DNA from 3 places in the Glutamicibacter sp. NPDC055354 genome. Region 2 is predicted to be linked to each of the others. Evidence: predicted binding sites of a transcription regulator. Region 2 holds the regulator's gene; each other region holds the start of a gene.

Region 1 (3,276 bases), on a different contig from region 2:
ATACAGCAAAGACGCCCCACCTCGCCCCGAAACGGGCATAGGTCGGGCGTCTTTAGTCTAATGCGTCACGGTGAACCGGCAGACCATTTACGCGGGCAGTGAAGTAATGCCTGCCTAATCCTCATCGTTTTCATAGCTTTGCGCACTGGCGAAGATCGCATCCTTTGGCATCGCCAAGCCCAGATGCGCCCAGGCCCCGGGCATGGCAATACGACCGCGCGGGGTCCGGCCCATCAGCCCTTCGCGCACCAGGTATGGCTCTGCGACGGTCTCGACGGTTTCGGTTTCTTCACCCACGGCGATGGCCAGGGTCGATAGCCCCACCGGTCCCCCGCCGAATTTGGTGCACAAGGCTTCGAGCACACCCCGGTCCAGGCGATCAAGGCCACGTGCATCGACCTCGTACATATCCAAGGCGGCCTCGGCCGCTTGGGCATCGATCTCTTCGAGCTTATGCACCAGCGCCCAGTCACGCACGCGACGCAGCAGGCGGTTGGCGATACGGGGCGTACCGCGGGAGCGTCCGGCGATCTCGGTGAACGCGGCCGAAGTGACGCTCAGATCAAGCATCATGGCCGAACGGCGCAAAACCAGTTCAAGCTCCTTGACCGCGTAGAACTCCAGATGGCCAGTGAAGCCGAAGCGGTCACGCAACGGGCCGGGCAATAGTCCGGCGCGCGTGGTTGCGCCAACGAGGGTGAAGGGCGGAAGCTCCAGCGGAATGGCCGTGGCGCCGGCGCCCTTTCCGACGATGATATCTACGCGGAAGTCTTCCATGGCCATGTAGAGCATTTCCTCGGCCGGCCGGGACATGCGGTGGATTTCATCGAGGAACAGCACCTCGCCTTCGGTCAACGACGAGAGGATCGCGGCCAAGTCACCGGCGTGTTGGATCGCTGGGCCGGAGGAAATGCGCAATGGCGCGTTCATCTCGGCGGCGATAATCATCGACAAGGTGGTCTTGCCCAGGCCCGGCGGGCCAGAGAGCAGAACGTGGTCCGCGGTGCGTTCGCGGATTTTCGCTGCTTCAAGCACCAGCGAGAGCTGCTGGCGCACTCGGGATTGGCCCACGAAGTCGTCGAGGTTCCGCGGGCGCAGGGCCGCTTCGATTACCCGTTCCTCGGGTTCGCTGCCGGCATTCGTGAGCCCGGTAGAGTCATTCATGATCAGTTGATCCTCTCGCAGACCGCTTAGGCGCGGGTTCCGCTGGACATGCTGCGCAGTGCAGCACGCAAGATTTCTGCGACGTTGCCGGTGGCAACGACATCTGGATCAGCCTTGGACAGCGATTTCAGGGTGCTGGTTGCATCCTTTTCGCTCCAGCCCAGGCCGGTCAGCGCCTCGATCACCTGCGGTTCCCAGACGCTCGCGTTGCCGCCGCCAGAAACCGGGGCCGCTGGCGCGCCAGTCGGGATCAGCTTGCCGTTCAGTTCCAGCACGATGCGGCTCGCGCCCTTGGGGCCAATGCCCGATACCTTGGTGAAAGCGGCGGTGTCCTTGGTGTTCGCCGCGATGCGGACTTCCTCCGGAGAGTGCACCGCCAAGATGGCCAAGCCGGTGCGTGGCCCGATGCCCGATACGGAAACCAGGACCTCGAAGACATCGCGTTCCTCAGCGGTAGCGAAGCCGAAGAGGGTCATCGAATCCTCGCGGACCACCATGGAGGTGAATACCGTAGCCTCGCGTCCTGCCTGCAGGGTGGACAGCGTCCCGGGGGTGGCATTGACCAGCATCCCGAAGCCGTTAACGTCAATTACCGCGGTGTTCAGGGCTACCGCCTGCACGGTGCCGGTCAATGAGCTGATCATGCCACTCCTTGGGATATATGTTCGATCGAACCCAGTTTATCGAAGATACCTACGAATATCGATCCGCCGCGTTCCCCGGTGGGTCGAGGCCGCTGCCGTGCTGGCCGGCTAGCGGCGCACTGCGCGGCGCTTGGCCGACGCCTCGGCGGCAATCCACGCCTGCTGCGCACCGGTCAGCTGCGACGAACCACCGGCATTAGCCGCGGAGGCCGAGGCATTCGAGCCGGTGGCCGCACCGCGCCAACCGTGGGTAATCGCCAAAGCCACCGCATCAGCGGCGTCGGCAGGCTTAGGCGGTTCATCGAGCCGGCAGATCTTGGCAACCATCTTGCCGATCGCCGCCTTGGTGGCCTGTCCCGAACCGGTAACCGCCGCCTTGACCTCGGTCGGCGTGTGCAGGGCCACGGGTATCCCGCGTCGCGCTGCCGCGGTGATGACAACACCGGTGACCTGCGCGGTGCCGATGACCGTGGAGACGTTCGCCGAAGCGAACACGCGTTCCAAGGCGAGCACATCGGGCTGATGAAGATCCAGCCATTCGTCGATGGCGTTGGCGATCTTCAAGAGCCGGGCATCGAGCGGAGTGCCCGGAGGGGTGCCGGCGACGGTGACGTCCACCAGCGAAACTTGCCTGTTTGCAGCGACGTCGACCACGGCAAGACCGCAACGGGTCAGGCCGGGATCGACGCCAACAACACGTAAGGCCAAGCCTTACTGCTCTTCGTCCAGCGCGGCGCGAACCTCGTCGGACAGATCAGCGTTGGTGTAGATGCCCTGGACATCATCCAGTTCTTCCAGCGCGTCGTAGAGCTTGAGGAACTTGCGAGCTCCATCAACGTCCAGGTCGACCTTCATCGATGGAATGAATTCCATTTCGTCGGACTCGTAGGCGATGTCCGCTTCATCCAGTGCAGTGGCCACAGCGCGCAGGTCCGAAGGATCGCAGACGATGGCGAAGTTCTCGTCCTCGTCCATGATCTCGTCGGCACCGGCGTCCAGCACGACCATCAGCAGGTCGTCTTCGGTCAACTCGCCCTTGGGCAGGCGGACAACGCCCTGGCGGTTGAACAGGTAGGCGACCGAACCCGGGTCGGCGATGGTGCCGCCGTTGCGGGTGATGCCCACGCGCACCTCGGAGGCTGCACGGTTCTTGTTGTCGGTCAGGCACTCGATCAGCAGGGCCGAGCCCTGCGGGCCGCGTGCTTCATAGATGATCTCGGTGTAGTCGACGACCTCGCCGGTCAGGCCTGCGCCGCGCTTGACGGCGCGGTCGATGTTGTTGATCGGCACGGAGTTCTTCTTGGCCTTGCTGACAGCAAGTTCCAGTGCCGGGTTGCCGGCCATGTCGGCGCCGCCGGCACGGGCGGCAACTTCAATGCCCTTGATGAATTTTGCGAAGGCCTTGGCGCGCTTGGCGTCGATCGCGGCCTTCTTGTGCTTGGTAGTTGCCCATTTGGAGTGGCCTGAC
Region 2 (3,276 bases):
AGTTCAGCAGCGAACGCGACACCTGCCTGTTTGGAACCATGACCTTGTGGCAGGGCGTGGACGTGCCAGGCGATTCTTGCCGGCTGGTCATCATCGACAAGATTCCTTTCCCGCGCCCGGATGATCCTATCTCCAAGGCCCGTTCCGAGGACGTGGCCAAGCATGGCGGAAATGGCTTCATGCAGGTTGCCGCCACCCATGCGGCGATTCGCCTGGCCCAGGGTGCTGGGCGCTTGATTCGTTCGGTCGGGGATAAGGGCGTTGTGGCGATCCTTGATTCGCGCATGGCCACGGCGCGGTATGGCAGCTTCTTGAAAGCTACCCTGCCTCCGATGTGGCCGACTGTCGATAAGAAGGTCATTACTGGTGTTCTCAAGCGATTGAACCCGGGCGGGAAATAGCCGCAACCAGAATATGAACTTGAGCTGTCCTTCGGGACAGCTCGTGTTCTTTAACCGGTACCAGCATGATGCTTCCAGATGCACTAAGGTCTGTGACAAGAACTGATGAAGCTCGAATCGGAAGGCACCATGGAGTCCATGCAGGAATTGGCGCACCAAGCCGCGATCGACACCCACCAGCGGTTCGGGCATCGCCTCATGGGGTTGCCCGGAACGTGGATTGGACAGAGCTACAGCAAAGCGCATCGGTTGCGCGACGGAAGCATGCTCAGCAATCTCAATGGTTTCGCGCACCCGCTTGCGGAGTGGAACTATTGGTGGCAGGCGCACTATCTGGATGCCATCATCGATGAGGGCCGATCGTACTGGGACGAAGGCAACGAACACCGGGCGCGCGAAGCGCTTGCCCGGGCCAACGGCCTATTGCGCGGCATTCGAATTCGAAACTTCGGGATCTTGCCCAACTACTTCTTCGACGACATGGCTTGGCTTGCCCTGGCCAGCGGCCGCCTGTCAAAGTTCACGCAGCTGGTGACGGGGCACAGGAGCCGTCCTGCCGAGGCGGCAGTTCGGACGCTGGGACGGCAGCTCCATGCCGGCATGGATGGGGTGCTGGACGGCGGCCTGTACTGGTCCAGAAAGCGGGATTTCAAGAACACGCCAGCCAACGCGCCGGCGGCACTGTTCTTTGCCCGTACCGGGGAGAAAGAGACCGCGCGAGAGCTTCTCCAGTGGCTGGAAAAGAATCTGTTCAGCGTGGAGCGAGGACTGTATCTGGACGGACTTCGGTTGACCACGCAGGGACACGCCGTGGAACCAGCGGTCTACACCTATAACCAGGGCCTGGTGCTCGGGGCATTGCTTGAGCTTGGCGAGCCTGCTGATCTGGCTCACGCTCAAGTACTGATCGATGCCACCACGAAATCGCTGTCAACTGCTGCCGGGGTCCTCTCGTTCAACAGCGGGGGAGACGGCAACCTGTTCGCGGGGATACTCTGCCGATATCTGGCCCTCGCCGGTAATGATGTCCGCTTGGAAGCCCGGAGCCGGGAGCAGGCCAGGAGGCTGGTCATGGCAACGGCGCGCCATCTGGCTGACCAGGAGCCACGCCGGCTTTCGGCGGCAATCCAACGCTGGATGATCTTCTCGGCGGCCGCTCAATTCGAGTTGAACGCCGGCCAATAGCGGGTTAAACGAGAATTGCGCTGGTGCCAAGCACCAGCGCAATGACCGTACGTATTCTAGAGCGAGCGCATCACCGAGACGACGCGTCCCATGATCGTTGCGGCATCACCCAAAATTGGTTCGTAGCGCGAGTTCTGCGGAAGCAGCCAGGTGTGCCCGTCACGCTGCCGGAAAGTCTTTACCGTGGCTTCTTCATCGAGCAGGGCAGCTACGATGTCGCCGTTGTCCGCCGTCTGCTGGCGGCGGACAACTACCCAGTCGCCATCGCAAATCGCAGCGTCAACCATTGAATCGCCGGAAACCTTGAGCATGAACAGTTCGCCGTGGCCTACGAGCTGACGAGGCAACGAGAAAACATCCTCGACGGACTGTTCGGCAAGGATCGGACCGCCGGCAGCGATACGGCCAACCAGGGGAACCATGGTGGTGTCAGCGGAAGTGCTCAATTCAATGATCTTGGCGTCTTCGCTGGCATCTGGCTCGACCGGCTTCGAAACTTCGGCCTTCTCGGCGTCTTCGGCCAGCTGCAGAGGCAGCAGGATTTCCATTGCGCGCGGACGGCGTGGATCTCGACGGATATAGCCGAGCTTTTCCAGCTGGCTCAGCTGGTGGGTGACGCTCGAAAGGCTCTTGAGCCCCACTGCGTCACCAATCTCACGCATCGATGGTGGATAACCGTTCTTGCCGATTGACCGCTGGATCGTCTCCAGGATCTTCTTTTGGCGAATCGTCAGCGAACGTGCATTCGATCGGGGAGTGCGTTGTGAAGCTGACATGAGATTTTGCCTTCCCTAGCAATCATTCGAAAGTTCGTAAGTCCAAACTGTCGGCGCTAGATGGTGAGATGTTTTCATTGCTCGTCTACTTCGAAATCTTAGTAGATAAGCGAGCTTCTTTCAAAGATTTGTTCGAAAACTTCTGGACAAGTTCCGCAAACCTCTGTTAGAACAGATATACGAGGTTCGAACAAGTTTTCGAATCTACGCTTTCGAATACAAATTCGCATCACTTGAATTTCTTGAGGAGACAAAGTCATGGCAACCGTCGCACTTGACTCAAATCAGACCCAGGCACCACTGAAGATCCGCATCAACCGTCGCGGATGGGCCGTGCTTGTGGGTATGCCCATTTTCGCACTCACCATCGCCGCAGCTTTCTTCATCTCCATGTTTGCCTCTGACGCGCATGCCGCAGCCGATACTCCTGTTGGAGTCGGAACCGTTGATGTCACCGTTATTCCAGGGGATACGCTGTGGAGCCTGGCCCGGGATTACGCCACCGGTTACGACGTGACCTCGGCAGTGGGCCACATCGCCGAACTCAATGCCCTGACCGGCAGCGAAATCCAGGTCGGCGAAACCCTCTCGATTCCGGTCCTTGCCGGCTAGCTTCCCCAGCTTGCTTCGAGTTTGTTACCTGTGGCCGTAGCGGATTCACCGGCAGGCGCGCTGCGCACGTAGACTTGATGCGTGAATGACCGCAGTGAACTTTTGAGTCAGCTGCCCTTGCGTGAGAATCTCCGCGGGCTATCCCCTTATGGCGCACCACAAATTGACGTGCCCATCCAGCTGAACGTCAACGAGAACACCCATCCGTTGCCACCGACAGTCGTCGATGCCATTGCACAAGAGGTGGCCAAGGCGGCGGCAACGTTGAACCGGTATCCGGACCGCGAGTTCACCGAGCTTCG
Region 3 (3,276 bases), on a different contig from region 2:
ATCTGGCGCATGTACTGCTCGTAGCGGTCGCGGGCGTGATCCGATTCGGTTTCCTGGTGCTTGCGGTGCACGTAGGAGATGACGCCCTCGAAGCCGGTGGAGTACTTGCGCTCGCGGCCGAAGCGGTTCTTGTACTGCACGACCACCTTGTGGTCCTTGCCGTTCAGGATCGCTTCGCGGGCAGCAGCCGGCAGGTCCTGCCATTGGGTGTCCATGGTGAAGCCCAGCTCATGGCCCAGGCCTTCGATCAGGCGGTTCCAGTATTCGGTGGTGGCCTTGCCCAATGACCATGGGGCGATCGCACCCTCGGCCAGGGTGACCTCGGTATCCGGGACGATCAGGTGCTCATCGACTTCCAGCTTGGTGCCGATGCCGGAACAGGCCGAGCAGGCACCGAACGGGTTATTGAAGGAGAAAGTACGCGGCTCGATCTCATCGATGGCCAGTGGATGCTCATTGGGGCAGGCCAGGTTCTCGGAGAACGCGCGCAGGCGCTGGGGATCATCCTCGTCCAGGTCCACGAAGTCGGCCAGCACGCGTCCTTCGGCGATGCCCAGGGCCGTTTCGATGGAGTCAGTCAAGCGCTGGCGGGCATCTTCCTTGATGGCCAGGCGGTCGACGACCACCTCAATGGTGTGCTTGACCTGCTTGGCCAGCTTCGGCGGATCGTTCAGCTGGATGGTGGTGCCGTCAACGCGGGCACGGGCGAAGCCCTTGGAAGAGAGCTCCGCGAACAGGTCGACGAATTCGCCCTTGCGCGAGCGCACTACCGGGGCGAGGATCTGGAAGCGGGTTTTCTCCGGTAGCTCCATCAGCTGGTCGACGATCTGCTGCGGAGTCTGCTTGGAGATCGGTTCGTGGCAGATCGGGCAATGCGGACGGCCCACGCGGGCCCAGAGCAGGCGCATGTAGTCGTACACTTCGGTAATCGTGCCCACGGTGGAACGCGGGTTGCGGCTGGTCGACTTCTGGTCGATGGACACCGCTGGCGACAGGCCCTCGATGAAATCCACATCGGGCTTGTCCACCTGGCCGAGGAACATGCGGGCGTAGGCAGAGAGCGATTCGACGTAGCGGCGCTGGCCTTCGGCAAAAATGGTGTCGAAGGCCAAGGAGGACTTGCCCGAACCGGAAAGGCCGGTAAAGACAATCATTGCGTCACGCGGGAGATCAATGTCCACGTTTTTCAGGTTGTGCTCGCGTGCACCCTTGACGACCAGGCGAGTCAGATCAGTTCTTTTACTCTGCGATGAAATAGCCACGAGGCCATACTAATCGAAAACTACTTCGAATACGTGTACGAATGGACGCAACTCACAGTTAATTCTCCAAACCCCTGATCCTGCGCACGGCGAGCGCAATGCGTGCTCGTCCATCCACCCGGAATGTCGACCGGTGAGCCAGCGTCCCCATGAATCCAGATCGGACCACGACGTCCCATTCGAGGTACCGGGCCCTTGGATTCCCGCTTGTGCCTGTCACGTGTGCGTCCCCTCCCCAAGTTCGCAGCTATCTCGTAGATGCCAATGAGCGGCGAGCGCATGCTCTGTGTTGCACGAGCGGGAAAACGGATAAAATTCGACGTTCGGTTCACGCCGCCAACCAGGGGCACCGCAACCGCTGATCCGCAATGCAACAACATAGCGAACCTGGCCAAATGTTCCGCGCAATGGCATCGTCCGCGGTGCATGCCATCCGACAGCAATTGTTTTCTGTGCAAGCATTCGACATCATGAGGCAGCGCCACACCGTTCCGTTTCGCGCCCCCTCACCGGTCACTACACGGACGGGGCATACGGAACAGCCGGTGTTCCTGTAAATCCATGAAACTTCTGCGATGCGAGTCAGCACGTGGCGCGATCCTATTTGTGACCGGCTTTCGGGACACTTTCGTCGAAAGCCAGCTGAGCCTACTCAACACGTCAAAAGTATTGGAAAATTTTCTGTAGACCACTGATTTTTTGGATGCTAGATTCAAGTCATGTTCCATTCATGAAGTTTTCTCTCAATCAGTTCAGAAGACCTACGAATGGATTTGCCATGCCCTCTGATGTTTTACAAGCTGTTCTTCAGAACGCAGATTTCGCTCCCGCTGTTTCTCCGTACGCAGAAATTTGCCATACAGAATCTTCATCCGCGACAGAGCTAGCTGATCCGTATTTCGCAGCGTACCCACCCGGAATTGCGGCCGGGACTCTTGAAGAAGCGCAATCCGAGATGGAAGAAACTTTTGCCAACGAGTTTGGTCAGTTCCTCGAAAATGCTTCTTTTGTCGCGTTGCGACAGGGAAGGCCGATTGGGGCGATCTTTGTTGTCGAGAAATCGATCTGGGATGAGGATCTATTCGGCCCATTCATCATCGATCTTTTCGTTGATCCCCTCCATCAAGGGCATGGCCTGGGCCACACCTTGATTGCCGCTGCCGTGTCTGCATGCAAGAAGCATGGGGCGGACACCCTGAGTTTGCGGATCGGAGATGGAACTTCCGGTGCTGCACTAAATCTATATAAGCGACTTGGGTTCCGCGAATTGGCCTAACCGAACAACGCTGGTGTCATGCTTCGGATAAGTGAAGCATGACATCACCGCACGCCTCCCCTATAGTACTTTCCTCTACGTGCCGGTACGGGTTCCGGTTACGGACGTCGCGTTGGACGTTTCACTGTGTAACTGGCGCTATCGGGAAGCAGAATCTGTCGATGCAGACGGTGATGCAGGGTGCTCCGGAACCTCGGGATACAGCTCTGGCGGCAGGCCCACCGTGAATCCGTCGTCGCGGACGACCGTGCCGCTGATGTCGATCGCGCGGGAAGCGTTATTGCTGCCGTCTGTCAATTGGACGGCCACACCACTTCCCATCTGTTCTCCAGTTACCACAGTGACGTTCTGTGGGGTGATGCCCCGTTCGGCCAGGATTTCCCGAGTCATGGCGACCATTGAATCGTCCAGAACTCCGCCTGGGAAAGGTGCGGTCACTCGGCATACACCGTCCCGATCGGCGGCGTAGGCGGCAGCCACTAGGTCCCTGCCGGCTTGCTCCAGAGAGCCAACCGGTTTACGTCCATCGCAGGTATCACCCGAATAATCCGGGACTACGGAGCATCCCGCCAAGAGGCCTGCGCACATCACCGCACTGACGATGCCCCAACCAGCTGACTGGTACTTATTCGGGAATCGCATGCTCCACCGTTCACGTTCGATCATGCAGACCATTATTGCCGAGGTGTCTCCAGTCACTGGGCAACCGCTCCGTGTCGCTAGGCGCGGATGGCAACT

What was found. The regulator LexA, encoded in region 2, represses DNA repair genes until DNA is damaged. The targets are predictions, from matches to a motif close to TCGAACANNTGTTCGA.
Region 1: the regulator LexA is predicted to act here: its motif matches at 1,818-1,833, upstream of ruvA (Holliday junction branch migration protein RuvA).
Region 3: the regulator LexA is predicted to act here: its motif matches at 1,288-1,303, upstream of uvrA (excinuclease ABC subunit UvrA).

Annotation. Positions count from the first base shown of each region.
Region 1 covers NZ_JBSHMB010000001.1:687,580-690,855, forward strand. The annotation lists gene ruvB (Holliday junction branch migration DNA helicase RuvB) at 115-1,164, opposite strand; gene ruvA (Holliday junction branch migration protein RuvA) at 1,191-1,808, opposite strand; gene ruvC (crossover junction endodeoxyribonuclease RuvC) at 1,917-2,516, opposite strand; gene ACWICV_RS03135 (YebC/PmpR family DNA-binding transcriptional regulator) at 2,520-3,276, opposite strand, start outside.
Region 2 covers NZ_JBSHMB010000002.1:599,460-602,735, forward strand. The annotation lists gene ACWICV_RS13025 (ATP-dependent DNA helicase) at 1-401, shown strand, start outside; gene ACWICV_RS13030 (glycoside hydrolase family 76 protein) at 507-1,586, shown strand; gene lexA (transcriptional repressor LexA) at 1,643-2,362, opposite strand; gene ACWICV_RS13040 (LysM peptidoglycan-binding domain-containing protein) at 2,621-2,974, shown strand; gene ACWICV_RS13045 (histidinol-phosphate transaminase) at 3,056-3,276, shown strand, end outside.
Region 3 covers NZ_JBSHMB010000001.1:866,757-870,032, forward strand. The annotation lists gene uvrA (excinuclease ABC subunit UvrA) at 1-1,262, opposite strand, end outside; gene ACWICV_RS03985 (GNAT family N-acetyltransferase) at 1,993-2,538, shown strand; gene ACWICV_RS03990 (hypothetical protein) at 2,677-3,204, opposite strand.